Sporosarcina pasteurii: one gene and its partner. The protein of the gene in region 1 interacts with the protein of each later gene in a pairwise test. Links are inferred from orthologs where the notes say so. Each region holds a gene or a part of one and is shown on either strand. Other genes may lie near its edges. The genes, in order: eno and rpe.

What was found.
Region 2: the proteins of eno (region 1) and rpe interact in binary tests that used the Escherichia coli proteins (3 or more experiments, as listed by UniProt). The link is inferred for Sporosarcina pasteurii from one-to-one orthologs.

What each region holds. Positions count from the first base shown.
Region 1 is NZ_CP160452.1:2,638,953-2,655,631, forward strand. The notes cover bases 10,898-13,755. They hold eno (phosphopyruvate hydratase), read right to left. Parts: upstream 13,046-13,755; coding sequence 11,750-13,045; downstream 10,898-11,749. Other genes in these bases: AB1H92_RS12705 (carboxylesterase), read right to left, coding at 10,898-11,008; secG (preprotein translocase subunit SecG), read right to left, coding at 11,208-11,435; gpmI (2,3-bisphosphoglycerate-independent phosphoglycerate mutase), read right to left, coding at 13,059-13,755. Also shown: AB1H92_RS12660 (C4-dicarboxylate ABC transporter), read left to right, coding at 1-129; AB1H92_RS12665 (DMT family transporter), read right to left, coding at 267-1,193; AB1H92_RS12670 (glutathione ABC transporter substrate-binding protein), read right to left, coding at 1,439-3,025; AB1H92_RS12675 (nucleoside deaminase), read right to left, coding at 3,424-3,912; AB1H92_RS12680 (bifunctional UDP-sugar hydrolase/5'-nucleotidase), read right to left, coding at 4,050-6,071; AB1H92_RS12685 (hypothetical protein), read right to left, coding at 6,442-6,591; SsrA-binding protein SmpB, read right to left, coding at 7,274-7,741; rnr (ribonuclease R), read right to left, coding at 7,792-10,131; more of AB1H92_RS12705, read right to left, coding at 10,262-10,897; more of gpmI, read right to left, coding at 13,756-14,579; tpiA (triose-phosphate isomerase), read right to left, coding at 14,572-15,333; AB1H92_RS12730 (phosphoglycerate kinase), read right to left, coding at 15,346-16,533; gap (type I glyceraldehyde-3-phosphate dehydrogenase), read right to left, coding at 16,637-16,679. UniProt on the Escherichia coli protein: Catalyzes the reversible conversion of 2-phosphoglycerate (2-PG) into phosphoenolpyruvate (PEP). It is essential for the degradation of carbohydrates via glycolysis.
Region 2 is NZ_CP160452.1:2,123,274-2,139,902, forward strand. The notes cover bases 13,068-15,875. They hold rpe (ribulose-phosphate 3-epimerase), read right to left. Parts: upstream 14,902-15,875; coding sequence 14,233-14,901; downstream 13,068-14,232. Other genes in these bases: rpmB (50S ribosomal protein L28), read left to right, coding at 13,106-13,294; spoVM (stage V sporulation protein SpoVM), read right to left, coding at 13,429-13,569; AB1H92_RS10085 (thiamine diphosphokinase), read right to left, coding at 13,583-14,236; rsgA (ribosome small subunit-dependent GTPase A), read right to left, coding at 14,905-15,786; pknB (Stk1 family PASTA domain-containing Ser/Thr kinase), read right to left, coding at 15,804-15,875. Also shown: chromosome segregation protein SMC, read right to left, coding at 1-2,194; rnc (ribonuclease III), read right to left, coding at 2,216-2,956; AB1H92_RS10025 (acyl carrier protein), read right to left, coding at 3,097-3,333; fabG (3-oxoacyl-[acyl-carrier-protein] reductase), read right to left, coding at 3,538-4,284; fabD (ACP S-malonyltransferase), read right to left, coding at 4,281-5,228; phosphate acyltransferase PlsX, read right to left, coding at 5,225-6,217; transcription factor FapR, read right to left, coding at 6,214-6,798; ATP-dependent DNA helicase RecG, read right to left, coding at 7,011-9,077; sdaAA (L-serine ammonia-lyase, iron-sulfur-dependent, subunit alpha), read right to left, coding at 9,037-9,948; sdaAB (L-serine ammonia-lyase, iron-sulfur-dependent subunit beta), read right to left, coding at 9,961-10,623; AB1H92_RS10065 (DAK2 domain-containing protein), read right to left, coding at 10,803-12,452; AB1H92_RS10070 (Asp23/Gls24 family envelope stress response protein), read right to left, coding at 12,471-12,833; more of pknB, read right to left, coding at 15,876-16,629. UniProt on the Escherichia coli protein: Catalyzes the reversible epimerization of D-ribulose 5-phosphate to D-xylulose 5-phosphate.

The DNA of each region.
Region 1 (16,679 bases):
TTCTTTGATCCTGCTTTAGGTGGGGTTTCAATTATGTTAGGATTAATCACTTTTATATTCCCGAAAAAAATGCTTGCTTCGTTTTCAATTGGGCTTGGAATTATCGTACTCTTATTGCAACATATATAATAGCTGTTGTCGTACGAAAAGGTGTATTGTCATTTACTAGTGACAATACACCTTTTTGTATAGATGCCTATGCGAATTTCAATAGGATAACTTATATAAATGCAAAAGTAGGAATCCCGCTAATCGGATCCCTACTTTTATTTCATGTAATGGCTAGCGCTTCGCTGATTCCGTTTTCTCCTGATTTTAAAAAGATTCGCGCCAAGTTCATTTAAAACGATAGCCGCCAGTATAATCAACGTCCCTATCCACTGTAGCGGAGTTACTATTTCTGACAGAATTGCGCTTGCTAATAAGATCGTAACCGGTAATTCAATCGATGTTAATATGTTTGCGAGTCCTCCTGAAATTAATGGAGCACCTACTGCGAAAAATAGTGGTGGAAGAACAGCACCAAATAAAGAAACGCCGATGGAAACGATGATCAAGTTCCATTCCAAAGGCAACACTGTCGAGATATCACGTATAAACACAACAAACACTAGGATGGTTGATCCAGTCACCATAAATGCACCGCGTGTCAACGAATCCACATTGACAGCAACCTTTCCGCTGAAAAAGATAAATCCTGCATAGGTGAATGCAGAAAGGATTCCAAACACAAAACCTCTTATAGGTAGTCCCTGAATATCACCGTTAATAATATTCGAAGCGAAAAAGACGCCTATTAATATGAGGATAATTGATAGAATTGTGATTGGTGCGGGCGCGATTTTGCTGAAAATCCATTCCAAAATGATCCCTATCCAAATGAATTGAAACATTAATATAATTGCCAATGAGGCGGGCAAATATTGCATCGAAGCATAATAAAATATAGTCGTTAAACCGATAAAGCAGCCGGTCATCATAATTTGAAAAATATTTTTTAATGTGATTCCTTTGAAGCTAGACCTTTTAAGTAGCGAAATAGACCATAATAATATAAAAGAAAACGTCATTTGAACGATGTTAATTTGTCCAAGTGTATAGCCATAGCCGAATCCAAGTTTTGCAAATACAGGTGTGAAGCCGAAACATGCCGCCCCTATTAATACAAAAAGAATGCCTTTATTCCATTTCATGATGTTACCTCCTTGATGCTTGAGACGAACTGTTCTATTATATCATGAACTAAAAAATAACCTGAAGCGGCTATTCTAGGTAAAGTGGGCCTGTATGACAATTCATGTATCAATAGAAACATAAAAAAGTAATCCCACCACATATTTATAGGGTGGGATTACTAGCAGTTAGGTTGTTGAACGAGAGTCCTATGTATCAGAAGTGATTTCATTTTTTAGAGACTGGTCGAACAGTCCCTCTTTATTTACTCTACAAACTGTACTTTTTCCAAATGATAAATTCCACCCGAATTGATTGAGAAACCCTTGATCTTATTACTAACACCTGTTAAATACTCCCTATAATCTAAAAAGAGCATCGGTGCATCTGCGATAATTTCTTCCTGCGCTTGTTTATACAATTTCAATCGTTCTTCTTCGTCAGTTGCTGCTCGACCTTTGTCCAGCAAATCATCAACAACAGATGAACCATACCACATCGCATTTGGCGGAATCCCCTCAGTAGATGAATGGAATAAAGAATACAAACCATTGTCTGCATCTGCTAACGGATTCGTCCACCCTAACATGTACATATCGTGGTCGCCGGACTTAAGTTTTTCTATATAGGTTCCAAATTCCATTTGTTCAATCGTCAATTCTACATTTATTTCTTTTAAAGTATTTTGAAGAATGATTGCTGTATCAATACGTTGCGGATTATCATTCGTCCAAAGCGTGGCTTTAAATCCATCTGCATAGCCTGCTTCTTTCATCAATTTTTTGGCTTCTTCAATATTTTGGTCAATGCCTTTTATGTCTTCTGAATACCCGAATACTCCAGGTGCAAGAGGTCCTTCAGCTGCAATGCCATATCCATCATAAACACCGTTAATAATTTCCTGTTTATTGATGATCATTGACACAGCTTTTCGCACCAAAACATCATCAAATGGCGCTTTACTCATATTAAATCCGATAAATGAAAGCCCTGTTGAAGGGGTTTGTACCACTGTTGCATAGTCACTATCATTTAATTGAGGAACTTCGCTCGGTTGCACAGGATCTACGATATGAACGAATCCACGCTCCAAGTCTGCATTACGGGTTCCGCTTTCCGGGATAATTTTGAAAGTTACTGTATCGACAAGTGCTTCTTCTCCCCAATAATTCTCATTTTTCACAAGTTTTACTTCCTCGCCAGGTGTCCAACTATCAAACTTAAAATGTCCGGTTCCAACTGGATTTTCTGAAATAGCTGTACCAGGTTTTTGACCATTCTTTATTGCCTCGTAATCTGCTTCAATTGCTTTCGGGCTAATGATTGCGGCCCCACTATGGGATAGATGTGCCAAAATTGGTGAAAACGGATATTCTGTCTTAATGCGAACGATATACTCATCTACCACTTCTACTTCAGAAATCATTTCAAAATAATCATATTTTGATGAAGCAACTTCTGGATCGAGAAGGCGTTCTACATTTATTTTCACGGCTTCCGCATTAAACGCTTCCCCATCATGAAAGCTTACACCTTCTTGCAAGATAAACTCATAAGTCAAATCGTCAATCACTTTCCATTCCTTCGCCAAACCTGGAATTAACTTATTCTCACTGTCACGTTTAATGAGCCCTTCAAAAATTGGTTGTTGAATGTTATGTGACGGCACATCATTCGAGCCAGCCGGATCTAAAGTACTCGCGTCAGAATGAACAGCGACAACAAGGTCCTTTTCTATCTTCCCGTCTCCTGGCTGATCGTTCTCCGCTTCACTACCGCCGCCCGCGCAAGCTGCTAGTATCATAGTGAACGACAATATTAAAACACTTAACCACTTCTTACTATTCTTCATGATGTTGAATCCTCCTAGATATTTTATATTTTTATATAAATTATGTTTTTAGCATAATTATATCTAAATGGTAATGCTCTAAATACCAGGCTCTACCGTTTTCCAAAATAAAAAGAACCCTCAAACAAGAAGAGGGTCCATTCGTAAAGACAATCTTCTCATCTGCCAGGTATTATGAAAATACCTATTGGAATTAGCACCATACCTAAAAAGGCTGGTTGCTGAGACTTCTAAGGGCCATTCCCTCCATCTCTCTTGATAAGAATTGAAAGTATTTAATTATTTAAAAACTAAGTGTTCTTACTATATCATGTTCTAAAAAACAAAACAAGTAGAAAAAGGTAGAATAAAGTCAATATTAACTTCAATCCATCTATTCATTTCTCGTTGCTAGATGCTTAATGTTTCCCTGCATAAAATTGACGGTGGAGTTCGCGAACTTGCTCCGCGAGTTCTAGAACAGGGCCCTCTACTGTAATATCACGCAGTACATCTCGGATTGGAAGATTACGCACGCGCGATTCCGATACATTGATCCCCATTTCGCTCAACCATTGTACCAGCTGCCCGGATGAACTGACATAAACAATTCGCCCCAAACCTACCCAACCGTGGGCTGCAGCGCACATAGGGCAATGTTCACCCGAAGTATATACTGTCGCCTTCTCTCTTTCTTCCAACGTCATATTCTCGGCTGCCCAACGCGCCAAAGCAAATTCCGGATGTTGGGTGTGATCACCACCTCCAACACGGTTACGGTCTTCCGCAAGCACGTCCCCGCTGGCTGACACTAGAACTGAACCAAATGGCTCGTCACCTTTCTCCAGAGCAACTTTTGCTAGTTCAATGCAACGTTGTAAATGCTTTAAATCTTGATCATTTATCATGAATAATCCTCCTTGTACTAATGCTTTGAACTGGACCTTCTTATACTCTATCCGCTGAAAGTTCTTTGATAATCAAATTGTGCTGTTTGTATACATAATATAATGGGACAGGGTTTACGCCTATCCCACCATACGTCTTATTGTGCCAAATCGATAATTCGCCCTTCAATCATTGGAGTAATATTTCCTAAAACACTTAAATGTTCGGCAAAGTTTTCCCAATCACTTTGGCCTAAATCCGTTACTCTACCTGCTTCATATGCTTTTGCAAAAACTGTGTATCCGTCTCCGCCTTTCGCGGTAAATGCATTTGTCGCTACGGTATAAGTCTCATGATCACTAACTTCCGTATAAGTACCATCTACATTTTTATAGGCTACGGAAACAACCCGCTCACCAGAGGCTTTTCCTGAATCGAATGTCACTTTTGCACCTGATACATGTAAGAAACCGCCATTTTCGCGCGGGTATTCTCGGAAACTAATTTCAAATGCTTCTTTTAATTCAGCGCCAGTTAGGTCCATCGTTGCTAACGTATTGCCAAATGGAAGAACTGTAATTACTTCTCCAATTGTAATTGGACCCGCATCAATTGCAGCCCTTATACCGCCACCATTTTGTAATGCCATCATAACTTCTGGATTATACATTTTCGCTTTTGCTAGCATACCGTCTGTTATCAAGTTACCTAATGCTGTTTCATTTTTACGTACACTATCCTCATTCGTTCGTGGATTTTCTAATTTACTTTCCGCTGTTGCTCCAATTTCTGTTTGTGCAATATCTTCTACTCTGTCTGAATATGGTTTCAACATTTCGACAGCTTCTGGATCTGCAGCTTTTTCACTAACAGGGATTAATTCACCCCTAAAGTCATTAATGACACCCTCTTTATCAAACACAATGTCTACGGACCCTAAAAATTGATTGTATTGATAGGATTGGACAATGAGTGTCGGATCTTTCGTTGCGCCAGTTTCATCTTGGTCAACGACTATAGGTTCATTTAATTGTGTGTGGCTATGTCCGCCAACAATCACATCAATTCCATCGACTGTTGCAGCTAAAATTAAATCATTATCAACTGCAGGGTTATCATCATATCCAATATGTGTCAAAGCAATAATTTTGTTGACGCCTAGGTTTTCAAATGCAGCTACTGCTTTTTCAGCTTCTTCAATATAATCACTGAAAGTTATTGCACCAGGACTTGAAATATCGGCTGTCTCAGCGGTTGTCAGGCCAAAGACCCCCACTTTTTCTCCATTAATTTCCTTAATGATTCCATTATAGATTTTCCCTTTTTCAGGTTCGCTTGAAATTAAATCGCTGAATAAGCCATTAAATTTATCATCTCTTGAAAAATCAACATTGGAGCTGACAAATGGGAACTCGGCCGCTTCAACAAAGTCCGCTAAAGCTTGATGTCCCTCTGGTGTTGAACCCAAATCAAATTCATGATTACCAAATGTCATTGCATCATAACCCATTAAGTTCATAAATTGTAAGTCTGCCATTCCCTTAAATTCGTTGAAATACAATGTTCCCGACATGACATCGCCGGCATCAAGAAGAAGAGCGTTCGGTTTTTCTGCTCGCACTTCCTTCACTGCTGTCACACGTTTTGCAATACTGTCTAAATTTCCATGTGTATCATTGGTATGCATGATAGATAGATCAAAAGGAAACTTGATCGCATCTGGATTCGCACCCTTTACATAATCAATTTGTTGAACGTTTCCTGCTCCCCTTATTTCAGAAACCTTATTTCCCTCAATAATCACTTTAGACATTTCAATCCCACTAAAATCGACAATCGTACCTGCTTTTTTAGGTTTGATTGTAACGGAAGTATCTTTAAATCCATCACCATAAAACTCCGCATAACTACCGGTGAATACAACGCCATTCTTTATTGTTGACATTGAATCTAGTGTAATCGAAACACTTGATTCGTGGATCATCAATTTTCCAGTTTTATAGTTGTTTAAATCATATACTTTATCGAAATCCGTTACTGATGATGCTTGTTCTTTTATTACATTAGATGAAGTCATCGCAGCTCCGACTGTTGCCTGCAAGCCTGTTACTGATAAACTAACCGCTAAACTTGCTGACAATACTAGATTTAAGCTTTTACTCCATTTACTTAAACGCATTCAGTTAACTCTCCTTTTTTTACTAGAACAATTAATCCAAAAATAATAGTTTTGGCAAATCTCCTAACCAAGAATTATATTTAACTTAATATTCTAGTTTTTATTCAAATCAAGTTTAGTATAAGTATCAGCCAATAATATGTCAATTGCAGCTATGTAATCGAAGTACACCAAAAAACGACTTCATCCTGAGATGAAGTCGTTTTTTTTACTTTGTTTATCACATTCAAAATGTATGGAGACGGCGGGAGTCGAACCCGTGTGCAAAGACTCTAATTACTCAAGCATCTACTCGAATAGATTATCGATTGATTTTCGCGTATTAGTTTGCCACTAGCCTATTTTGATAAAAGGAAGAAATATCTTCCTTTTATTTATCTGTTTGTTTTTGCTTCTTTTTCAAATACTCCGTACGTAATTTTTCAAGATGCTGCTTTTTATCAAATTGGGCAGGCTTGTTTTTTTCATGATACTTTGTCACAGCTGCCTTACCTTTATTATCCAATTGATATTTTCCCACTTTTTTTCACCTACTTTTCTTGTCTTTAAAGAGAATCTATTCGATAAATATAATATATCCTGTTTTACTGCAGTAAACCTTATTAGTGTCCTGCGTGAATCGCACCTTTGCACCACACAATTCAAACCAATTCTGAATGATGAAGATGAAAATAGGGATATTGAACAAGAGTACAACTCCCGTTCAATATCCCTACTCATCAAAAACATTGATACGACTACATTTATCAGCCATAAAATTATGGAGACGGCGGGAGTCGAACCCGCGTCCAGAGGCCCCAACACTTAAGCGTCTACGCGCATAGATTGACTACTTAGGTTTCGCGCATCATTATGCCGTCAATCACGGCGTCCTGTGCGCTATCCTGGTAATCTCTTCTAGTTACCTCAGGAGGCGATAACTAGCGTATCCCACTAATAAGTGAACCTTAGCGCGCCACATGGGCGATGGTACGATAAGGCAGATTCAGTCAGCTATTAAGCTGCGAATGCTAAATTGTTGTTTGTTTTGCCTGTTATTATAAATGGCGTTTTTACGGAGCCGACCCCTCCGACGCGCAACTTAAGCTCAGACTACCCCTGTCGAATCCGTAACGTCCCCGTATAATGGGAAGTTAGGAGTACCTATAAAAGGTTCCGAACTACTGCTACAAGAAATAGTATACTATAATCTCAGTAAAAAATCAATACTGCTGTCTGTCTTTTAACGCACGCGCCATGTCCCGCTTCGCTTCTTTACGCTTTAGATCTTCACGTCTATCGTGATGCTTTTTACCTTTACCAACGCCGATTAATACTTTTGCGAAGCCGTCTTTTAAATGCAATTGAATCGGAACAATCGTATATCCTTGTTGTTTTGTTTTTCCGATTAACTGATTAATTTGTCGTCTATGCAAAAGAAGTTTTCGCGATCTAATCGGGTCATGGTTAAAACGGTTCCCTTGATCATAAGGACTAATATGCATATTTAAAATCCACGCTTCGTTATTTCTAATTTGAACGAATGATTCTTTCAATTGGACCTTCCCTGCACGGATCGATTTAATTTCTGTGCCTTGCAGGACAATTCCCGCCTCTATCGTGTCTTCAATGGCATAATCAAAGTTTGCTCTTCGATTTCTTGCAAGAATTTTTCCTTTTCCTTTTCCCATATTATGTTTCCCCCTACTACAGCCAAGGGACAAAATAAATGTCCCCGGCATTATCTTCTTTTTCTTGGACTTCTTTTTGATTTTTTGGCAATACCTTCATAAAACTTTTTCTTTTGATTGCCTCGCTTAGACTTTCGCTCATTATTGGCATTCGACGATTTGCCTTGCTGTCTTCCGCCTTGATTTGAACCTCGTTTCGTATGAATCACTTTAGGCGCTTCTCTTCTCGTGCGATGCATATTCGGTTTCATTCCAACAAGTTCAAAATCAATTGCGGATTCTTCAGGTTTAACCGCAACAACACGAATGGTTACTTCATCGCCAAGTCGGAATTGCTTCCCTGTATGCTCACCAATCATGATCATTTGCCTGTCGTCAAAACGGTAATAATCATCCGTCATATAACTGACGTGGACAAGCCCTTCAATCGTATTTTCAAGCTCAACAAATATACCGAAATTCGTGACTGAGGAAACGATTCCTTCAAATTCCTCACCAATTTTATCAACCATATATTGTGCTTGTTTCAGTGCGGTCGTATCACGTTCCGCGTCAACTGCACGACGTTCACGTTCTGACGTATGTTCCGCAATTTCCGTCAGATTTGCATTCCAGTGTTCTATCGTTGTGTGCGAAACGTCCTTTTCAAGCAAATACGTGCGAATTAAACGATGAACGATCAAATCCGGATAACGTCGAATTGGCGCTGTAAAATGCGTATAATACTCAGTCGATAAACCAAAGTGTCCAAGGCTTTCCTCAAAATATTTCGCCTGTTGCATGGACCGTAATAACATTGTAGAAATGACCGCCTCTTCCGGCAAGCCTTCAATAGATTCAACAATTTCTTGCAATGCTCTCGGATGCACTTCATTTCCAGCACCTTTGACGACAATCCCGAAATTCGTTAAAAACTCGAAGAACTTTTGCAGTTTTTCCGCTTTCGGATCTTCGTGAATTCGATAAAGAAACGGAACTTCCATCCAGTGGAAATGCTCTGCAATCGTTTCGTTTGCCGCAAGCATAAACTCTTCTATTAACCGTTCAGATACTGTTCTTTCAAGTACAACAACATCTGTCGGCCAACCTTCTTCATCTACGAGCACTTTTGATTCTTTAAAATCAAAATCGATAGCACCGCGTTCCATTCGTTTATTACGCAATATAGCAGCGAGATCCGCCATATCATTTAACATCGGAACGATATGTTCATATTTCTTAATAAGTTCCTCATCTTTTTCTTCAATAATTTGGTACACATCTGTATACGTCATTCTTTCTTTGGAATTAATGACGCTTTCATAAATTTCGTGTTCAATCACTTTTCCGTTTTGATCAATCGTCATTTGACAAGTCAGTGTCAAACGATCAACGCCAGGATTCAATGAACAAATGCCATTGGATAACGCATGCGGCAACATCGGAATCACACGGTCTGTTAAATAAACACTGGTGCCTCTGTCAAACGCCTCTTCATCCATCGGGGAGTGTTCCGTCACATAATAACTCACATCAGAGATATGGACATACAACGTATAGGTTCCATTGTTATGGTTCACAACGGCAATCGCATCATCTAAATCTTTCGCATCTGCCCCGTCAATTGTAATCGCCATTTCATTACGTAAGTCACGACGTTTTCCGATATCTTCTTCACGTACTTCGTTCGGCACACTTTTCGCATGGTTAATCACTTCATCTGGAAATTCGATGGTGATTCCATGTTTATAAATAATCGATAAAATATCAATGCCTGGGTCGTTTTTATGGCCTAATATTTTCGTTACCATGCCCGTTGCGGATTTTGTATCTCCAGGCCAACCAGTAATTTCAACAATAACTTTATGACCTTCTACCGCACCAAGTGAATCACCTTTTGCAATAAAAATATCCATCGGCAGCTTTTTATCATCTGGAATCACAAATCCAAATCCGCGATTATCTTGATAAGTCCCGATAATTTGAGTCGTTTTCCTCTCTGCGATTCGCGTAATCGTTCCTTCTCTTCTTTCACCTGAACTGCCGCCTGATACACGGACAAGTACGATATCTCCATTCATCGCCCCATTTACTTCATGCGGCGGTATGAAAATGTCGTCCATTCCTTCTGCTTCTGGTGCCACAAATCCAAACCCTTTTGCATGCCCAATAAACTTTCCACGCACATGGTTCATGCGCTCAGGAACGCCGTAACGATTTGTTCTCGAGCGGATTAAATACCCGCCCTGTTCTAAGTGAACGAGCATTTTCACCAGTTCTTTAAATTCAGCTGCTTGTTCGATTTCTAGCATGTCTTGAATCTCTTGCACCGTCATCGGCTTATATGATTCTTCTTTCATCATCTCTAAAATTTTGTCTTGTAGTTCTTGAGCGAACGTATCCAAAGACATCCCTCCCATTCGTATTGATTACTCGATGTAATCTTGTTTAATTCAACCAACCATTTCAACTTAGTTTAGCCTTTTATTCTCTTTTTATCACTTTCATGACTATGTACAGTATAGGCATTTAAACTTTCATTCACACATGCCAATCTAGTGACTCTAAGAATTGATAAATATCTTCATGCAGCTGTTCTTTTTCTGGTCCAAGTGTTATGACATGACCTGACTCCTCATACCATTTTAATGTTTTATCATCCGCTTGTATATCTTCATAAATCACATTCGCGGAATCTGGTTCAATAACTTTATCTAAAGAACCTTGTGTCACAAAAGTTGGTGTGTAAATATGGTCAACATGTTCACGTACTTCGTAAATTAATTCACGTAAGTCCTTCAGTGACGGCATCGTTTGACCACGTAATTTTTCTACTTCTTCCTCGATTACTTCTTTGCTTTTTCCTTCGTACTTCTTATATTCACCGGCGTATTGAAGAACTCCTTCATACATTAGGTCAGTCGTTCTCATGGACATTGGGGCACACATTGTTACAATTCCCTTTAATGGAAGGTTATAACCTAATTTTAAAGAAAAAACACCGCCGAGTGATAATCCAGCTACTGCGATTTCATCATAACCCGCGTCTTTTAGTTGTTGATAGCCAGCTAGAACATCTTCCCACCATTCTTCGGGTCCTGTTTGAATTAATTCCTCAGGCGGTACACCATGTCCCTTATAATGAGGAGCAAGTGATGTATACCCTTTTTTCTCCAAGAAACGCCCAAGCATACGTACATCCGCAGACGTCCCTGTAAATCCATGTAACAATAATACAGCACGTGGACCTTGTTCAAAAAAGAAAGGTTTCGGTTGTGCAATTCTCATTTTTAAATAAACCTCCGCGTATTTCTTTTTAGTTTTACTTTGCAATACATCTATAATTTCCCATCTATACATTAGTGTAGCATTCATTGCTTAATCTATTGTAGTATAAGGCTTCAAAGCACTAAAAAAGCCTGAGCATTCGTAATCGGAATGTCAGGCGATTATTATTTATAAAAGTTATATCGTCATATTGAATTCATTAAAATTTAACAACTAAAATAGCGAGGACAAAAAATAAGACCGAAAGAATGATTGTCACCCGTTGGAGAACTAAGTCAAGCCCGCGTGCTTTTTGCTTCCCAAAAAGCTGCTCGGCTCCACCAGAAATGGCTCCCGAAAGACCTGCACTTGATCCAGATTGTAATAATACAACTACAATTAATGATAATGCTACAATTACTAGTAAAGTCATTAGCAATACGTGCATCCTGTTCCACCTCCTGATAGAAACTCCACAACTCCATACATTTTACCAAATAGATGAAAATGTTACAACTGTAAATTTAATTGGCTCTATCTGTAACTGGTCATTTCCTCCCGTTTTTTCGGTCGGCGTTAGCGTTGAGTGCCGCCGTTCCATATGTTTACCGATGATTTGGCAGACATCATGTGAGGTTGCGCGGACATAATGTTGATTTGCTCGGACATAATGTTGATTTGCTCGGACATATTCCAGTGAAGAACGTACATTTAACGCTGACCAGCAAAAAACCCGCCAAGTGGCGGGTTTTCTTCTAAATATTATTTCTTTAAGTTATAAAAAGTTTGCGCGCCGTAGTATTGTGCTGTTTCGTACAATTGGTCTTCGATGCGAAGCAATTGGTTGTACTTTGCAACACGGTCTGAACGGGATGGTGCACCTGTTTTGATTTGACCAGCATTTGTTGCAACAGCGATATCAGCGATTGTTGTATCTTCCGTTTCACCTGAACGGTGGGAAATCACTGCTGTGTAACCAGCTCTTTTCGCCATTTCGATTGCGTCAAACGTTTCTGTAAGAGTACCAATCTGGTTCACCTTGATTAGAATGGAGTTACTGTTTCCTTCTTCAATTCCGCGCGCTAATTTTTCAGTGTTTGTCACGAATAGGTCGTCTCCAACGAGTTGTACACGGTCTCCAATACGCTCTGTGAGCAATTTGAAACCATCCCAGTCATTTTCGTCGAATCCATCTTCAATCGAAATGATTGGGTATTTATCGCAAAGCGCTTCATACCAATCAACCATTTCAGCAGATGTTCTTTCAACACCTTCGCCTGGAAGATCGTAAACGCCTTTTTCATTGTTGTAAAGTTCTGAAGCTGCAACGTCCAATGCAAGAAGAATTTCTTCGCCTGGTTTGTAGCCTGCTTTTTCAACTGCTTCAATAATCGTGTCAAGCGCTTCTTCACTTGAAGCTAAGTTTGGTGCAAATCCACCTTCATCACCGACAGCTGTATTTAAACCTTTGCTTTGTAAAACATCTCTTAGACTATGGAAGATTTCTGCGCCAACGCGAAGTGCTTCACGGAACGATTCAACGCCTACAGGCATGATCATAAACTCTTGAATGTCAACGTTGTTATCCGCATGCTCGCCACCGTTTAAGATGTTCATCATCGGAACAGGAAGCTGTTTAGCATTAACGCCGCCTAGATATTGATACAAAGGCATGTCTAAGTAATCTGCAGCTGCATGTGCAACAGCCATAGATACGCCAAGAATTGCGTTCGCACCCAGATTTCCTTTGTTTGGCGTTCCGTCTAAGTCGATTAACGCTTTGTCAATTGTTGCTTGGTCCAGGACTGAATAAGTTTCTTCTAGCTCGTCCGCAATATCTTCATTAACATTCTCTACTGCTTTCAAAACACCTTTACCAAGGTAACGATCTTGATCGCCATCGCGTAGTTCAACTGCTTCGTATTCACCTGTTGATGCGCCAGAAGGAACCATTGCGCGTCCGAAAGCGCCACTCATTGTTAACACTTCAACTTCTACTGTTGGATTTCCTCGTGAATCAAGAATTTCTCTCGCTTGAACGTTTGTAATAATTGGCATGAAAATCTCTCCTTTAGAATAATGGTTTTCCAGTCATTTTTTCCGGTTGATTTAATCCTAACAATTCCAACATTGTCGGTGCAAGGTCCGCCAATATACCGTCTGTACGTAATGATAAGTCTTTTTCTGTAATAATAACAGGTACAGGATTGGTTGTATGGGCTGTCATCGGTGCACCGTCTGTATTAATCACTTCATCAGCATTCCCGTGGTCCGCCGTAATAATCGCAGTTCCACCTTTTTCCTCCAAAGCATCAATGATTTTCCCTAAACATTCATCTACTGTCTCAACCGCTCTAATTGTCGGCGCCAACATCCCACTATGCCCGACCATATCCGGATTCGCAAAATTTAAGATAATCGCGTCAATCGAATCACCTTCAATTTTGCGAATTAACGCATCAGTGACTTCATAAGCACTCATCTCAGGCTTCAAATCATACGTTGCCACTTTTGGGGAATCGATTAAAATTCGCTCTTCCCCTTCAAATTCATTTTCCCGGCCGCCACTCATGAAAAATGTCACGTGAGGATATTTTTCAGTTTCAGCAATTCGCAACTGTGTTAGGCCATTTGCTGAAATGACTTCACCTAACGTTTCCTTTAAATCTTTTGTGCCGAACACAACATCTGAAACGACATCATCACTATAATGTGTGAACGAAACAAATTTGAGGTTTTCAAATTTCGTTGTGACAAACTCCTTGAAATTCTCATCTGTGAAAGCACGAGATAGTTGGATCGCACGGTCAGGTCGGAAATTGTAAAATACAACCGCATCCCCGTCTTCAATTGTCGCAACTGGTTCTCCTGACTCTTCAATGACAAATGGTTCTACAAACTCATCGTGAACATTTTTTTCATAAGATGCGAGTACCCCTTCAGATGGAGATTGAGCTGTTTCTGCTGCGCCATCTACAAGCGTCCGGTACGTTTTTTCAACTCGTTCCCAACGCTTATCGCGATCCATCGCATAATAACGTCCTGTTACAGAAGCAATTTTTCCAATCCCGACTTCTTCGATTACTTCTTCAGTTTGTTCAATATAATCCAATGCAGATTGCGGGCTTACGTCTCGTCCATCTAAAAATGCATGAACGTAAACTTTTTCTAACCCTTTCCGATTGGCAAGCTGAAGCAACGCAAAGAGGTGCTCATAATGACTATGTACCCCGCCATCCGAAAGCAGCCCCATTACATGGAGTGCTGAATCATTCTTTTTCACATGATCGACTGCCTGAAGCAGCGTTTCATTTTCAAAAAAATCCCCTTCTCGGATTGACTTATTAATACGCGTTAAATTTTGATAGACGATGCGACCAGCACCAATATTTAAATGTCCTACTTCAGAATTCCCCATTTGGCCTTCAGGTAATCCAACTGCTTCACCACAAGCTGTGAGAGTTGTATAGGAATACGTTTCCTTCAGCCGATCAAAGTTTGGTTTATGCGCTTGTTGTACCGCATTTCCTGAAATTTCTTCACGTAAGCCAAAACCGTCTAAAATAATGAGTGCGACTGGTCCTTTACGCATTTGCACCAGCCTCAACTAACTTTAAGAAAGATGCAGGCTCTAAACTCGCACCGCCGACCAATGCGCCATCAATATGTTCCATGGACAGTAGTTCTTCAATATTGTTTGGATTTACACTTCCGCCGTATTGAATTCGAACAGCATTTGCAACGTCAGCGCCGTATAAGTTTTCAATTGTATTACGAATCGCACCGCAAACTTCATTCGCATCTTCAGCCGTTGCTGTTTTACCCGTTCCAATTGCCCAAATTGGCTCATAAGCAATGACTGCCTGTTTAGTATCTTCTGCACTTACATCTGCAAACGCTTTCGTTACTTGGTCTGAAACGACTTTAACCGTTGCATCGCTTTCACGTTCTTCCAATGTTTCACCTACACAAACAATTGGTGTCAGTCCATTTTCAAATGCAGCTTTTGTTTTTGCGTTAACAGACGCGTCAGTTTCATTGTAATACTCACGACGTTCTGAGTGTCCAAGAACAACATGCTTCACACCGATACTCGCCAGCATTGCCGGGCTAACTTCACCAGTAAATGCCCCTTCTTTTGCTTCGTGCATCGTTTGTGCACCAATGCTTAATTTCGATTCTTTCGCCATTTCTACAAGGTTTTCTAAATACAAAGCCGGAGGACAAACAATCGCTTCTACCTTTTCAGATAGCGGAATATTGGGTAACACTTCTTCCGTAAACTGTTTTGCCTCTTGAGCTGTTTTATGCATTTTCCAATTTCCCGCAATAATTCTTTTACGCAAAAATCTCACTCCTCATTCATTATCGTCTAACGCAGTAACACCTGGTAACGCTTTACCTTCCATGAACTCTAGTGAAGCACCGCCACCTGTAGAAATATGATCCATTTTTTCACCTAGATTAAATTTCTCAACAGCAGCTGCTGAGTCTCCGCCGCCAATCACCGTGTAACCTACAGTTTCAGCCATCGCTTCCGCCACTTGTTTCGTACCACCCTCAAATGGTTCTAGTTCAAATACACCCATCGGTCCATTCCAAATCACTAACTTTGAATCCTTAATGACATCTGCATAGTTCTTTGCAGTTTCTGGTCCAATGTCTAATGCTTCCCAATCGCTTGGAATTGAATCAACTGGTACAACTTTCGTATTTGCATCTACCGAGAAATCATCCGCGATGACAACATCTGTCGGCAAATGGAATTTCACACCATTTTCTTCTGCTTTTTTAATAAAGGACAAAGCAAGGTCCATTTTATCTTCTTCAAGTAGAGAGTTACCAATTTCATAGCCTTGCGCTTTTAAAAACGTATAGGCAAGTCCTCCACCAATAATTAAGTGATCCACTTTATCTAATAAATGATCAATCACACCAATTTTATCCGCAACTTTCGCGCCACCAATAATGGCAGTAAATGGACGTTCTGGTGTTGATAGTGCCTTACCAAGTACATCTAATTCTTTTTCTAAGAGCAATCCTGAAACAGCTGGAATATACTCTGCAATACCTGCTGTTGAAGCATGTGCTCGGTGTGCCGCTCCAAATGCATCGTTTACAAAGACATCTGCAAGTTCCGCAAACTGTTTCGCTAATGCAGCGTCATTCTTCTCCTCGCCCGCATGGAAACGAACGTTTTCTAACAATATGACATCGCTGTTTTGCATGTTAGTAACCGCATTCACAACTTCTTCACCAATCGATGCATCCAGTTTCATCACTGGCTTTTCTAACAGCTCTGAAAGTCTTTCGCTAGCTGCAGTAAGACGCATGTCTTCATGGACTTCGCCTTTGGGTCGTCCGAGATGGCTCGCTAAGATTACTTTTGCACCTTGATCAATTAAGTATTGAATCGTCGGAATCGCAGCACGGATTCGTGTATCATCCGTTATGTTCCCTTCCTCCATTGGCACATTAAAATCTACGCGACAAAATACGCGTTTTCCTTCAAGTTGCATATCTTTCATCGTTTTCTTTACCTTCATTAAAACTTGCCACCTCCAAGTTTATTAAAAAAATAAGGAACGGGGTTCCCCGTTCCTTCTACCCAACTATATTATAAGGGGTGTTTTGCGTTATGGCTATATTTTACAATCCTTTTTTGTACATATGAAGCGCTAAATCGATACAA
Region 2 (16,629 bases), 510 kb from region 1 along the record:
CAGTGGCCATTTCTAGTTGTAAAGCTTCAGATTGTTTGCGGAAATGCTCTACGTTCTGCATATACTCAGCGACTTTCAATTTCGTGTCACTAATCGATTTGTTCCCTCTTTCAATAGAGGCAGACATTTGCTCAACTTGTTTTGTTAACGTTTCAAGTTCAGCCCTTCTAGAAAATACTGAGGAACGACCTTGAGCGCCACCACCCGTGAGCGATCCACCCGCATTCACAATATCGCCATCTAAAGTTACAACACGGTAACGATAATTTAAAGCCTTAGCAATCGCGGAAGCTCCGGCGAGGGATGAAGCAACAAGAACATTTCCTAGTAAATTTTCAGCAATGATTTTATAAGTCGGTTCGACGCGAATGAGTCCATCAGCAATCCCGACAAATTCTGGATGTTGGGCTATCGTTTGGATAGTAGATTGTTGGATTTTTCGAGAACGCATCACATCTAACGGAAGAAATGTCGCTCTTCCTTTGTTTTGTGTTTTTAAATAACCAATTGCTTTTCTAGCATTCACTTCGGAAGAGGTTACGATATGCTGCATAGCTCCACCGAGTGCTGTTTCAACCGCTTTAACATAATCATTTTCAACAGTGATTAGTTCGGCTACAGCACCTTCTATACCGACTAATTTTCCAGCTTCACGTGCGACAAGTACTTCTTTTACACCTGAATAAAACCCTGAGAAATCCGCCTCTAAGCTTTGCAACGCACGTAAACGGCCTTGCATTTCATGTTGTTTATTATGAGCTTTTTGAAGTAGCTCTTGTTTACTTCTTAAATCATCTTCATGCTTTTTTAATTCAATTGCATCGTTTGTATAGTTTTTTGATGCTTCTTTTGCTGATTTCTTTATACGGTCTAATGCTTGTACTTTAAGTTTCTTATCCGCATTTAACGCTTCTAATCTATTTCTTAAGGATACCGTCTGCTCATTAATTTTCTGAGAAGATGTTTTTTCCCCCAATAGACGTTCCTCGATATGCTTTAGTTCATTTCGAATGGTCGCTTCTTCATTAAGTCCGTCAATATAAGATGACTTTAACTCTTCAATCTCATGCTCAGTTTCTTTAACAGAGCGAGTCAACATTTGAGATGTGTCTTTTATCTCCGCTTTTACTTCTTCATATTCTTTATTTAGGACAGTTACATTATTATAGGATTCTTTTATTTTTTCTTCTAAATCCGCCTGTTCAGCTTTTGCGCTCGTAAATTCAGTCTGCACCCGTTCGATTTGTAAACTAGCATTTCGTTCCTTCTCGACGGATAAGAGACGCCTACCTTCCCACTTTTCAGTTTCTGCGCTTACTTGGACAAGTTTTTGTTGCAATGATTCAAATTTTTCCTCTTGCTGATCCAGTAGCTTTTTTATCGCGGAAGATTCAACTTCATTTTTTTCTATCGCCTCAGCTAATACTTCTTTTTCCGCACGTTGTTTTTCTACGGCTATCAACTTTTCTCGCAATTTTTCATGTAACTTTCTGGCATCGTAATTGAGTAGTAATATATCCGCTTCTCGAACATCTCCAGAGATTTCCGCGTGCTTTTTAGCCGCTTCAGCCTGTTCTTTAAGCGGCTCTATTCTAATATCAAGTTCTTTTAATATATCAAGCACGCGGTCGAGATTATCTGATGTCTCAAACAGTTTATGTTCTGCTTTACGTTTCCTTGTTCTATATTTTAATACGCCTGCAGCTTCATCAAAAATATTTCTGCGATCTTCCGGACGGCTATTTAAGATTTCATCGACGCGTCCTTGAGAAATAATCGAAAATGCTTCTTTCCCAAGTCCAGAATCCATAAATACATCCGTAATGTCTTTTAATCTGCATTGCTGCCTATTTAATAAATAAATACTTTCACCAGAGCGAAAGACACGTCGCGTAACGCTAATTTCAGTGTAATCTAGGGGAAACAAACCTTTACTATTATCAAGAATTAACGTGACTTCTGCAAAGTTAAGTGGCTTTCTAGAATCACTCCCCGCAAAAATCACATCTTCCATCTTGGCACCACGTAAAGATTTCGCCGATTGTTCGCCTAATACCCAACGGATCGCATCGGTAATATTACTTTTTCCACTACCATTGGGTCCGACGACAGCTGTAACGCCTGGCACGAAATCTACACCTATACGTTCTGCAAATGATTTGAACCCTATTATTTCAAGCCTTTTTAAAAACATCTAAATCTTCTCCTCAACCTGCTAGCTCTTAAGTTCTGCAATTGCATGTCGGGCCGCTTCCTGCTCTGCTTCTTTCTTCGACCTACCTTTTCCGGTACCGAGTGTTTCTTCATCTAACTGTACAACAGTGATAAATACTTTTGCATGGGCAGGGCCCTTTTCCTCTACTACTTCATAATGAAGCTGTCCATTATTCGTTTGTTGGACAATTTCCTGTAACCGACTTTTATAATCCATCACATGCGAAAAAGCACCGACACTTACTTTTGGAAATACTACTTTTTCAAGAAATGCGGTTACTGCTTCCATGCCTTGATCAGTGTATAGCGCACCGATGAAAGCTTCAAAAACATCTGCTAAGAGAGCCGGACGTGTTCTTCCACCTGTCTGTTCTTCCCCTTTACCTAAAAGAACATAACGACCAAATTCAAGTTCATTCGCAAAGGAAACAAGTGCTGGTTCACAAACAATTGCAGCCCTTAACTTTGTCAATTCACCTTCACTCATCGTAGGTTCAGTCGTATAAAGAAACTGGGAAACACCTAACTCTAACACTGCATCCCCTAAAAATTCAAGTCGCTCATTATCCGTATATTTTTTTCTTCGATGCTCATTCACATATGATGAATGCGTAAATGCATTGTATAAAAGTGACACTTCCTCAAATTGAATCGCAAGTTTTCGTTGCAATTCCTCAAAGTCTTTTCGAACTGTTTGTGGAAGGATCATTTTAGGATTCGTTGTTGTACGTTTACTTGTCATAAGAACGATTCTGCCTTTCCTACGTAATGTATATAATTTTACCTTTTTCAACGACCAGTTGCAAAGTAAAAAAGAGACGCTTCCATCCATTTCAAAGGAAAAGGATAAAAGCGCCTCAGCTAAATTGCATTAGCTTCTAATTAGTTCACTTTTGTTTCGATATATGAAACTGCATCGCCGACAGTTGCAATTTTCTCTGCATCATCATCAGAAATCTCCATATCGAACTCATCTTCTAATTCCATTACAAGCTCAACTACGTCTAGTGAATCTGCACCGAGATCATCACGGAAAGATGCTTCTGCTTTAACTTCGCTTTCATCGACACCTAGACGGTCTACGATTACTTTAGTTACTCGTTCAGTTACTGTTGCCAAATTTGTCACCTCCCCTCAATGATTAAGTAAAAGCGTAAGCGCCTGGTCAGAGACGACAGGCATAAGGCGGTTTGGCGAAGCGGCGCTCTTTGCCGCACAGCCGAAACGACTTATGACCCGAGTCTCTAGGCGCTGAAGCTGGATAGTAAAAGCATAGGCTTCGAAACTGGATATAACTATGTGAAAGGCGCTCCCCTTCACTACTTACATCACCATTCCGCCGTCAACATGGATGGTTTGTCCTGTAATATAATCTGCGTCTTCCGATAGTAAGAATAACACAGTCTTAGCGACATGTTCAGCATTCCCTAGTTTCGCTAATGGAATCGTCGCAAGCATTTGTTCTTTTACATCTTCGCTTAATGCATCGGTCATTTCTGTTGTAATAAATCCTGGCGCTACTGCATTGACATAGATATTACGTGATGCCAATTCTTTCGCTGACGTCTTCGTTAATCCGATTACCCCTGCTTTTGCCGCCACATAATTTGCTTGTCCTGGATTTCCTGAAACACCAACGATGGAAGCAACATTGACAATTTTACCTGCACGTTGGCGCATCATTTGACGTGTAACACCTTTCGTGCAGAGGAAAACGCCTTTTAAGTTAATGTCAATGACATCATCCCACTCGTCTTCTTTCATTCGCATGAGCAAATTATCTTTTGTAATTCCAGCGTTATTTACAAGTATATCAATTGAACCGAATGTTGCAATTGTCTCGTCCACTAAGTTTGTCACACTATCCGCGTTAGACACATCTGCTTGGATTGCAAATGCTTCTCCGCCTGCTTCTTGAATTAGTTGAACAACTTCTTCTGCTTTTTCTTTACTGCCGCTATAGTTGACCACTACTTTAGCGCCTTCACGCCCTAACTGAAGTGCAATTTCACGCCCAATACCGCGCGAAGCACCTGTGACGATTGCTGATTTCCCTTCAAATCTACTCACTTTGACCACCCTTTCGAAGCTTCCAATACTTCCGCTAATGATTGCTCATCGTAAACCGATAACACGGTTGCTTTTCTATCAATCTTCTTAATTAAGCCACTCAACACTTTACCTGGCCCACATTCGATAAAATGTGTCACACCATTTTCTAGCATTGTTCGAACAGAATCTTCCCAACGTACTGGAGAATATAACTGTTCGACGAGTAAATCCTTTAACTGGTTGCTATCCTCAACAATCTCCGCATTAACATTCGCAATGATTGGTGGTGTTGCGTCATGCATTGTAATTTCATCAAGCGTCGCCTTAAGTTTCTCAGCAGCCGGCTTCATAAGCGAAGAGTGGAATGGACCACTCACATCTAACGGAATGGCTCTTCTAGCTCCCGCTTCTTTTAATTCGTGACAAGCTTTTTCAACGCCTGCTTTCGTTCCGGAAATGACGATTTGGCCAGGGCAGTTCAAATTCGCTGGTTGTACAGCATCCCCGCTCTCTGTAATCTTATTCGTAATTTCGGATACCGTTTCAGCATCCAATCCAAGGATAGCCGCCATCGCACCAACACCTGCTGGTACTGCTTCATTCATATACAAACCACGTTTATGAACAGCTAATACACCTTCTTCAAACGTAAGAACACCTGAAGCTACGAGCGCTGTATACTCACCAAGACTATGGCCTGCTGTATAATCTGGTTGAATTCCTTCTTCTTTTAAGCGACTCGCAATCATCGCGCCTACAGTTAACAATGCAGGTTGCGCATTGTAAGTAACTGTCAATTCTTCCTGAGGCCCTTCTTCAATTAGTTCACTTAATGAAAAGCCTAGTACACGGTCAGCATTCGTAAAAAACTCTTTACTCTGCTCATGATTCTCTACTAACTCAGTACCCATTCCTACTTTCTGAGAACCTTGTCCAGGAAATACGAAAGCAATCTTCGTCATTTTGTTAACCCCTTCCCAATCGTTTCATGAATCGTTTCTGTCACTTCATATTGCACCATTGTTCTTGCTTGGCGAATTGCATTATAAATTGCACGGGCATTTGACGAGCCATGCGCTTTAATAATTGGAGCTTTTAGGCCAAATAACCCTGCACCGCCATATTCGGAGTAATCCATTTTATTTTTCAATCCGCCTAACTCGTTCTTCACAAGTGCAGCAGATAGTTTAGTTTTCATCGAGGACATATACACTTCTTTAAGCATTGTGAAAAAGCCAAGTGCAGTTCCTTCAATTGTTTTCAATACCATATTGCCTGTAAAGCCGTCTGTTACAATTACATCGGCCGCTCCCATTAATAGATCACGGGCTTCAACGTTTCCAATAAAGTTGATAGGCGCTTCCGAAAGAATATCAAACGCTGCTTTCGTTAATTCGTTTCCTTTGCCTTCTTCTGTCCCAATATTTAACAGCCCAACTCGAGGCGTTGCAATGCTGCGAACTTTTTCTGCGTAAATACTTCCCATTACGGCATATTGACCAAGATGCTCCGGCTTCGCGTCAGCATTTGCACCGAGATCCAGCATAACAAAGCCTTGGCCGTCTACTGTTGGTAGCGTCGGTGCAAGTGCTGGTCTCTCAATCCCATCAATTCTACCGACAATAAATAGGCCTGCCGCCATGAGTGCTCCAGTGTTTCCCGCCGAAACGCCCGCATTCGCTTCATTTTCCTTAACTGCTTGCGCCATGCGTACCATCGACGCATCTTTTTTTCGGCGAATTGCACGAACAGGTTCATCATCTGGCTCAATAACTTCCGCACAATGAATGACCTTTAAACGTTCATGCTTTTGTAAATAAGGCGCCATCTTTTCTTCATCACCATAAATATGTATATGTATATCTGTAAATTCATTCAAACTTTCCAATGCACCTTGAATAATCTCGCCTGGCGCATGGTCGCCACCCATTCCATCTAAAGCAATAATCATTGTTTATCCTCCTGCTTCTTATCCGTCGTGCGGTACATATAGAATTGTCCTGTAAATACAAGAACATCACCTACAGTTGACTCTACTTTAACCAAGGTACGTCTCTCTTTTACAGTTTCCTTGATTACTTCTGCACGTGCAACAACTCTATCACCGGCTTTGACAGGTTTAAGAAATTCAATATTGGATTTAACTGTCAATGCCAGGTCATCATCCATGACCGCAACAGCTAGTGAATTTGCTTGTGCGAACAAATGATGCCCTCTAGCAATTCCATTTCGTTGAAAAACATGGTCCGCAGTCACATCAAAAATCGAGATGGCGCTAGCATCGAGTTTAATATCAATAATATCGCCAATCACTTCATCTGACCCTAAAGACTTTACTTCTCCGGCCATTGTCTGTGTAGCGACTTGCTTCAAACGTTTACGTAATTCCGGAATTCCACATTCAAGTCGATCCAATCGGATTGTTTGAACACTAACCTCAAAATGTTTGGAAAGGTCTTCATCTGTTACAAATGGATTTTCTTCTATCAATTTCCCCAGACGTAGTTGCCTTTCTTTCTTAGGCATTCGCACATACTTCACCTTCCGATTTAGCACTTGGTACTAATATCAGTATATAAAGAGAGGTATCAGAATGCAAGAAATTTATAAATGCACATAATAAATATTTTTGTAAAACAAAAAGTAGCGGAGAAAGAAGATGCCCCCGCTACTTTGAATCGTTTTATAAATCTGCCTATCTTCCATAATCAAACGCACACACAGAGGTTCGGTACAATCGACTATCAATCCATTCGATCGGTACTTAAAGCGCCCGACTGTTCTAGATTTTCTCTTAGAACACGGTATTCCTCTGAACTCCAAAACTCTTCAGATGCCAGAAGTTGTTCAGCATCTTTCCTTGCTGTATCAAGTGCCCGGTAATCATGAACAAGATCGGCCATTTTAAATTCAGGGAGTCCGCTTTGCTTTTTACCGAAAAAGTCGCCGGCCCCTCGTAACTCCAGATCCTTTTCAGCTAAAACAAATCCATCATTTGTTTCTGTCATTGAATGCATTCGTTCTTTACCTTCTTCTGTCTTCGGGTCTGCTAAAAGCACACAATAGGATTGCTCTGCACCTCGGCCGACACGTCCTCTTAATTGGTGGAGTTGAGATAAACCAAAGCGCGTCGCATCATAAATTAACATAAATGTTGCATTTGGTACGTTTACGCCTACTTCAACAACTGTTGTAGAGACTAGGACATCGATTGCACCTTCACTAAACTCATGCATAATTTGATCTTTTTCATCTGGATGAAGACGCCCATGCATGAGTCCTACTTTAAATTTGCCTTGAAAATATACCGTTAATTGATTGTAGACATCTACAGCATTTTGCACATCAAGTTTGTCGGACTCTTCAATAAGCGGACAAATTACGTATGCTTGGCGACCTTTCTGTAGCTCGCTTGCCATTTTTCTCAAAACCGGCTGTAAAGCATCTTCTTTCAACCAATGCGTTTCAATTTCTTTTCTACCAGCTGGCAATTCATCCAATATCGATACATCCATTTCACCAAAAGCCGTAATGGCTAACGTTCGTGGAATCGGCGTAGCAGTCATAAATAAGACATCGGGGTCTATGCCTTTTTCTCGAAGGACTCGTCGCTGTTCAACACCAAATCTGTGTTGCTCATCCGTAATGACAAACCCTAAATTTTTAAATATAACATCTGGTTGAATAAGCGCATGCGTACCAATCAGTAAGTCAATTTTTCCTTCTTCGAGCATTTCAAGCAGTTGCTTTCGCGCTTTCCCTTTTGTTGAACCTGACAAAAATGCTACAGATACGTTAAAGGGTTCCAGCCACTCTGCAAGAGAAGTTGCATGTTGTTCTGCTAGAATTTCTGTAGGGGCCATCATCGCCCCTTGAAACCCAGCAGTAATGGCCGCATAGAGACCTATCGCCGCAACAACTGTTTTCCCTGAACCTACATCTCCTTGAAGGAGCCGATTCATTCGCACTTCACTTTTAAGTTCAGCACAAAGTTCATTCACAACTCTTTTTTGTGCATTTGTTAATTCGAAGGGCAACGACGCGATAAACTTTTTTACTTTATCAAGATCATAGTTTATCGGCATGCCTCTTTCCGCTTCTTTTCTTACCTTTTTCATCGCTTGCATTTTCATTTGAAATAACAGAAGTTCTTCATAAACAAAACGCCTTCTTGCGTGTTTCATATGTGCAGGACTTAGAGGAAAATGAATCATTTCGAGTGCTTCTTTAATATTCGGTAATTTATACGCTTCAAGTAGGCCGGCTGGTAATGACTCTTCCACTCCATCTCCAATACCATCTAGCGCACTTCTCATAAAACGTCTGAAAGTTTTTTGGTGCATCACACCTTTTAAGCTATAGATAGGTTCGAAGTTTGCATCTTCATCTTTGGGTCCTACTGAAAAATTGCTTACGTTAATCGTTTGTCGTCCACGATCCCATCTTCCGGTTACCGTCACGATATTGCCCGGCATCATTCGGTCTTTTAAATAATGTTGATTAAAAAAGACGGCTTTTACAAGATGCCTACCCGTAAGTAATCTAACTTGTAGGCGTGATCGTTTATTTCCGAAAAATTGAACTGAAGGCTCACTTTCGACCCTTCCTTCAACTGTCACTCTTTCGTTATGCGGCGTTTCAGCCAAATCCTTTAACGTAAAATCATCATGCCGATACGGGAATGTCATAATTAAATCTGAAATTGTGTAAATGCCAAGTTTTTCAAGTTGCTCGCTCGCCTTTTGCCCAATCCCTTTAATCGTTTTTACGTCATGATGAAGGAATGTGGTCACTGTTTTCTTTCGTCCCACCAAATATTTTTGCTTCCAGTGCCTTTCCTGTTGGCGTTGTTGCGAGTCCCCCTTTGGCAGTTTCCCGTAAAGCTGACGGCATAGATTGTCCGATTCGGTGCATTGCATCAATCACTTCGTCTGTTGGAATACGACTTACAACGCCAGCAAGTGCCATATCCGCCCCGACAAGCGCCTTTGCAGCTCCCATTGCATTCCGTTTCACACAAGGTACTTCAACAAGCCCCGCAACTGGATCACAAACGAGCCCAAGCATATTTTTCATGACAATCGAAAAAGCTTCAGCACTTTGCTGTGGTGTTCCTCCAGCCATTTCAACGATTGCAGCTGCAGCCATAGAAGCTGCAGATCCTGTTTCTGCTTGACATCCACCCGCTGCACCTGAAATAGACGCATTGTTAGCTACGACAAATCCAAATGCACCCGTTGTAAATAAATAATTTAACATCTGGTCTCTCGTTGGATTCAGTTTATTTTTCACTGCAAATAGCGTTCCCGGTACAATACCCGCTGCTCCCGCTGTAGGCGTTGCACAAATTGTTCCCATCGCAGCGTTTACTTCATTGGTTGCAACCGCCTTACTCACCGCATCTAATATTAAATCACCTGATAAGGACTTGCCTGAAGCCATATATTTTTGAATTAAAACAGCGTCTCCACCTGTTAAACCTGACGTCGATTGAACGCCCTGTAGTCCTTTTTCCACAGCCTCTTCCATTACCGTCAAATTATTATCCATTTGTGCGATAATTTCTTCACGTGTTCGTCGTGAAAGAAGCATTTCCTGTTCTATCATAATTTCCGAAATCGGCTTACTACTCGATTCTGCTAAGGCGACAAGTTCTTTTACAGATTTGAATAATACTTCCATGTCAATCCCTCCTTATTCCGCTATCGTAGAGACTTGCGTTATGTGTGGCAACCCTCTTAATTCATTAATAATTTCATCATCTATTAATTGATCGACTTCAATGACCATTAAAGCCATTTTCCCTTTTTCTTTTCTGCCAACTTCCATATGTGCGATATTAACCCCTCGTTTGGCAAGCGCATTGGCAACACTCGCGATGAGTCCCGCTCGGTCTTGGTGAACGACGAGTAGTGCAGGATAATTTCCTGAAAGTCTTAACGGGAAACCATTCAACTCGACAACTTCCATTTTCCCACCGCCAATTGAAATTCCCGTTAACTCCATGACACTGTTTTCATCACCAATTACAATCTTTGCAGTATTTGGATGTTCCATTTCTTCCTCTTCGGGAATAAACTCAAATGAAAAGCCAGCCTTTTTTGCATCTTCAAATGCCGTCTTTATTCGTTCATCAAATGTATCGTAATCCATTAATCCGCCAATAATCGCGACATCTGTCCCATGTCCTTTATAAGTCTCTGCAAATGAACCGTATAAATATATTTTCGCCCAATCTGGCTGCCTTCCAAATAAAGTTCTTGCAACACGGCCAATACGTGCCGCACCTGCCGTATGAGACGACGATGGTCCAATCATGACGGGTCCAATAATATCGAATACTGATCTAAATTTCATTTTTCATACCCCCTTCTACTGCACTTACTTCTATTTTACATCAATAGGCGGACGATGCCAAAATACTTTTCACTTTTAAATTTCCCTTCAATAAAGAGAGAAAAAGTAGAGTAGAGAATCTGTTAGATTTCCCTGCTCTACTTTTATTTAGGTTTCTTGAAAAGCCTGACACATTTATTTTATTCAACAGAAATGATATACGGATATAATGGTTGCTTCCCATTATACAACTCAACATCGACATGATCAAAATGCTCTTCTATATAGTCTCCAATGCGTGTCGCTTCTTCCTCACTCACATCTTCACCATATATAACGGTAATAATTTCAGATTCGTCATCAATAATCTTTTGAATGAGTGATTTTGTTACATCTTCTAATGACGGATTCGTTGTGACAATTTTGCCGCTATCAATTCCCATGAATGCACCTTTTTTAATATCAATGCCATCAATTGAAGTATCACGAACTGCGTATGTCACTTGAGCTGTTTTTACATAAGAAGCAGCTTCAATCATCGCATTTTTATTCACTTCGACATCAGCTTCTGGATTAAATGCTAGGATTGCTGATAGGCCTTCAGGAACAGTCGTAGTTGGTACAACTGCTGCTTCAATACCAAGATGTTCTGCTGCTTGCTCAGCAGCCATTACGATATTTTTATTGTTCGGTAAAATTAGAACTCTTTCTGCACTTACATCTTCAATCGCTTTAACGATGTCTTGAGTTGAAGGATTCATCGTTTGTCCGCCTTCAATGACAACTGAAGCCCCGACACTCTTTAATAATTCAGCAATGCCCGAGCCCATTGCTACAGTAACAACCGCATAAGGATGCTTCTCTTTTTTGTCGTTTGCTTTCGTGCCGACAATATCTTCGTGTTGCTGCCTCATATTTTCAATCTTCATATTGATGAGTGAACCATATTTTTGGCTGAATGATAGGACATCCCCAGGTGTTTCTGAATGTATATGTACTTTTGCAATTTCGTCATCAGAAATCACAAGCAGGGAGTCTCCAAATTCACTTAGTTCTTGACGGTATTCTCCCTCATCAAAAGGATTGTCAATAAGTTTTTCGGACTCAAACTTCACCATGAACTCAGTACAATAGCCGTAAATAATATCATCCGTACTCATAAAGTCTTGAACACTTTGATGATGCGCCGCATTTACAAGCTCGTCCATCGATTGAACATCCGTTCTGACCGGCAATTCTTCACCTTTAAGACAAGCCAAAAACCCTTCATAAACGTACACAAGACCTTGACCGCCGCTGTCAACAACCCCAACTTCCTTCAATACAGCGAGTAGTTCAGGTGTACGGTCGAGGGAGGCTTTCGCTTCATCTACGACGGTTTCCATTACTTCAATGACATCATCAGTAGTATTCGCTTTTTCTACGGCCGCATTAGCTGCATCTTTTGCAACTGTTAAAATCGTACCCTCAACCGGCTTCATAACAGCCTTATAAGCCGTGTCAACTCCGTATTTTAATGCGTCAGCAAATTTCTTCCCATCAATTTTCGCTTCACTTTCTATTGCTTTTCCGAACCCGCGAAACAATTGAGAAAGAATGACTCCTGAGTTTCCACGTGCTCCCATTAATAAACCTTTTGAAAGGGCTCCTGCTGTTTCGCCAATATGCTCGACAGTATTAGCTTCAATTTCTTTTGCTCCTGAGGACATTGACAAATTCATATTTGTCCCTGTATCTCCATCCGGAACTGGGAAAACGTTAAGCGAATCAACGTAATCCGCATTTTCATAAAGGTGATGGGCACCGAGCTTCACCATTTCCGAAAATTTCACTCCATCAATAAACTTCATTACCTAAAATTCCTCCTTCTAAAAGTTCGTCACTCGGACTCCCTGAACGAAAATGTTGATTGATTCCACACTAAGACCTACTGTTTTTTGCAATGTATATTTTACTTTCGATTGAACTTGATACGCAACTTCGGAAATTTTAGTGCCATATCCAACAATGACATGAACATCAATATGTGTATCCTCACCAATATTACGGACAATCACACCACGCGCAAAGTTTTCTTTCCGCAATATTTCTGTCAAGCCGTCTCGAATCTGATGTCTAGACGCCATTCCTACAATTCCATAACACTCAATTGATGCTTCACCTACGATTTGGGCAATTACATCATTTGTAATATCAATCTTGCCATATTCATTCTTTACTTCGATTGACATAAATATGTCCCCCCGCATCTTTTTTCGTTCACCCTATTGTACTATACCCGACATTATAATAAAAGAAATGATATTGTATTTAAAAGTGAGTCTATTACAAAAGCTGTTCGCATCTAGGCGCCTTCATCAGCTTTTATTGATTGGATGTAAAGCACATTTACTTGAAAGACCTGTCGAAATCAGTTGCTATTGCCTTTACTTTATGATAAATTAAGTTGTATGCAAATTAATGAGTGCATCATTGAATCTTCACAAACGAGGAGGTAACAAATATGTCTAAACAATGTGTAATTACTGGCCGTAAAGCTGGTGTTGGTAACACGCGTTCACACGCATTAAACTCAAGCAGACGTAAATGGGGTGCAAACCTTCAAAAAGTTCGCATTCTTGTTAACGGAAAACCTAAACGTGTTTGGGTATCTGCAAGAGCATTAAAATCTGGTAAAGTTCAACGCGTATAATCTACAAAAAGAAAGTATAAAGTGTTCTTAGCGAACGCGAATATTTATTATAATAGTACTTTTTTATGTAAATTATTCCACTATAGCAGATTTTATAGTTGATTTAAAACGTGAAAATGCCAAGCTGAGAAATATCAGCCTGGCATTTTGTCGTTTTTCCTTCTTTTCTTCTTATTCGAAGCTTGTTTAGGTTTCTCATCCTTCTGGAATACAACCATGCATTTCCTTACAATTCCACTTACAAATTTAGGTAAAGTAAATGTATAGACGCGCATTCTCCCACTCCTTTCAAGCATCTGAACTCCTTACCATTAAACATATGCCTTCACGGAATGAGATAGTACTAACACTTGTTGCAAGTTCATTACTTGTAAATCTTGTCATACCTAATTCTAGCGTTTCATCAGTAGTTTCATATTTAAAACCACTTAATGTTAACCCTGTCACAGCGCCTTCAAATGCAAAAAAAGACACATACGGTAAACTTTTATTATAAAGTAGTTGATGTACTGCTGGTCGAAGAATTGTTAATTCATTTTGTCGATTACAAATTTTAAAGGAGATTTGTGGATGATCCATTTGAAGACGATATAGTAATTGGAGTGCCGCCGCCATATGATCTAGTCTGCCGCCGGTCACACCCGTTAGTATGATTTGCTCAGGTTGATAGGAAAGCGCCCGCTCAACTGCAAGTTCCGTATCTGTTTCGTTCTTTTCTGCACAAAATTCATCCATTACATTTACAGCAGATTGAATTTCGGCGTATTCTTCCTTTGATACGGAGTCAAAATCACCGACCGCTTCCTGTGGGATGATTCCTGCCATTAGTAAATGAAGCGCCCCTCTATCTGCACCAATAAAAACCGTGGATTCGACCGGAAACTGTGTTAGATTAGTAATCTCTTCCTTCGGTCCACCTGCACAGACAACAGCTAACTTCATTTTTTAATGGCCCCTTCTCCCGCTGCCTTTATTTCTCGTAAGGCCTCTGCCCTGTTTTGCTTTCCAAATATAGCAGAACCAGCTACCAAAATTGTTGCCCCAGCTTCAACACACGGAATAATCGTCTCTTCATCGACTCCGCCATCAATTTCAATTTCAATTGGCAAATTACGTTCCTTAATAATGTTCGATAATTGTTTGACTTTAGGTAATACAGCGTGAATAAACTTCTGTCCACCAAAACCTGGATTTACAGTCATAAACAACACTAAATCTATTTCATCTAACACATGAAGAATTGTTTCCACTGGAGTATGTGGATTTAATACAACACCTGATTTAACGCCATGTGAACGAATTAACTGAAGCGTACGATGTAAGTGCGGGCAAGCTTCAACATGAACCGTAATATAATCTGCACCGGCTTTCGCAAATTGCTCGATATAAGCGTCAGGGTTTTCAATCATTAAATGAACATCTAAGGGCAACTTCGTAACGGGTCTCAATGCTTCTACAACGAGTGGCCCCATTGTAATATTAGGTACAAAATGTCCGTCCATTACATCGATATGAATAAGCGATGCGCCCGCTTCCTCAACTTCGATGACTTCTTCAGCTAATTTCGAAAAGTCAGCAGCTAAAATAGATGGTGCAATTTTGATCATTTCTTAATACCTCGGCTTTCGTTCTTTAATTTCTTTTAAAAAATGTAAATAGTGACGATAACGGAATGATGCAATCTGTCCCGACTCCACCAATTCTTTAACTGCACACCTTGGTTCATTTTCATGTAGGCAACCGCGGAATTTACATGATTTTGAAGGCTCATTAAATTCAATGAAGTGGCTGGACAACTGCACTTTTTCGATATGCTCGAATTCCAGTGAACTAAATCCTGGTGTATCAGCAACTAAACCATCACCGACCTCTAATAACTCTACATGACGGGTCGTATGTTTTCCGCGGCCAAGAGCGTCTGATATAACACCCGTTTTCAACCCTAGCGAAGGAAGTACTGTATTGAGCAAAGTTGATTTTCCAACGCCTGACTGTCCAGCTAATACAGTTACTTTCCCTTGCAATATAGGTTTTAATTTTTTAGGCAACTCGGGGTCGTTAATAAAAGTAACGACAACCTCATACCCTATACTTTCATAGTACTTAGCCACTTCCAATACCGAATTCAATTCAGCTTGGCTCGCTAAATCCTTTTTTGTTAAGCAAATGACTGGTTGAATGCGGAAAGATTCAATGACAGTAAGGAAACGATCTAGTAAATGCGTACTAAAATCAGGTTCAACGATTGAAAATACAAGCAATGCTTGGTCGACATTAGCAATTGGCGGACGAATAAGTTCATTTTTTCGTTCATGTACTTCTGTAATCGTTGCATCATTGTCGCCATCAGGTTTATAGGTGACAAAATCGCCGACTAAAGGGTGTACACCTCTTTTTCTAAAAACACCTCGCCCTTTACACTGTACTAATTGATCATTATTTTGTACGTAATAGAAGCCACTAATCGCTTTTCTAATTTGACCTTCCAGTATTCTTCCCCTCCCTTAACTTAATCTGCGTCACCATAATCGAACTTTTTTTCTTCGATAAGTGTATCGTCCCGCGTAATTCGATATGCGCCTCTTTGATCTTCTTCAAGTTCCATTTTTATAGTCACTTCATCGTTTTCTGTAATTGAAAATTCATCATACAAATCTGCCATCGAATGATTACGGTCTTGTACGTAAATCCGAATGATTTGTGGTGTTTTTTCGTGTTGTTCTCCGTCATCATCAGTCGTTTCATCTTCTAAATATTCAATGGTGACTCTGTGAGTAATATGTTGGACAGGCTTTGGTTCCGTTCCTTTTGAAATCACAACACTGATGACGCCACCTTTTTCGATATGTGTGCCAGCAGCTCGGTTTTGTGAAAGAACATGCCCTTCTGCAACAGTGTCGGAGTTTTCTCTCGAATCGATAGACACTTCAAACCCCAAACTTCTTCCTTGTTCTTTAACCTCTGTTTCACTTAAACCAGACAAGTCTGGAACAGCTAGCATTTCTTTTCCTTTACTCACTGTAAATACTAAGTCCGTCTCATTCGGGTTGATTTCTGTACCCGGTTCTGGATCTTGACCTATTATGGTTCCTTCTGGTTCGTCCGAATACACGTCATTCGGTTCAATTGAGCGATACCCATAATTTGCAAGTAAACTCGCCACTTGTTTAAAATCATCGCCGATATAATTTTCAATCGCGACTAAGTCTTTACCGATACTAACGTATAAAGTAATCTCAGTACCAATTGGTCTTTCCTTCCCTGCTTCTGGGTACGTTTTAATTACTTTGCCAGCTTCAATATCGTCCGAATGTTCTTCAATACTCTCCTGCACG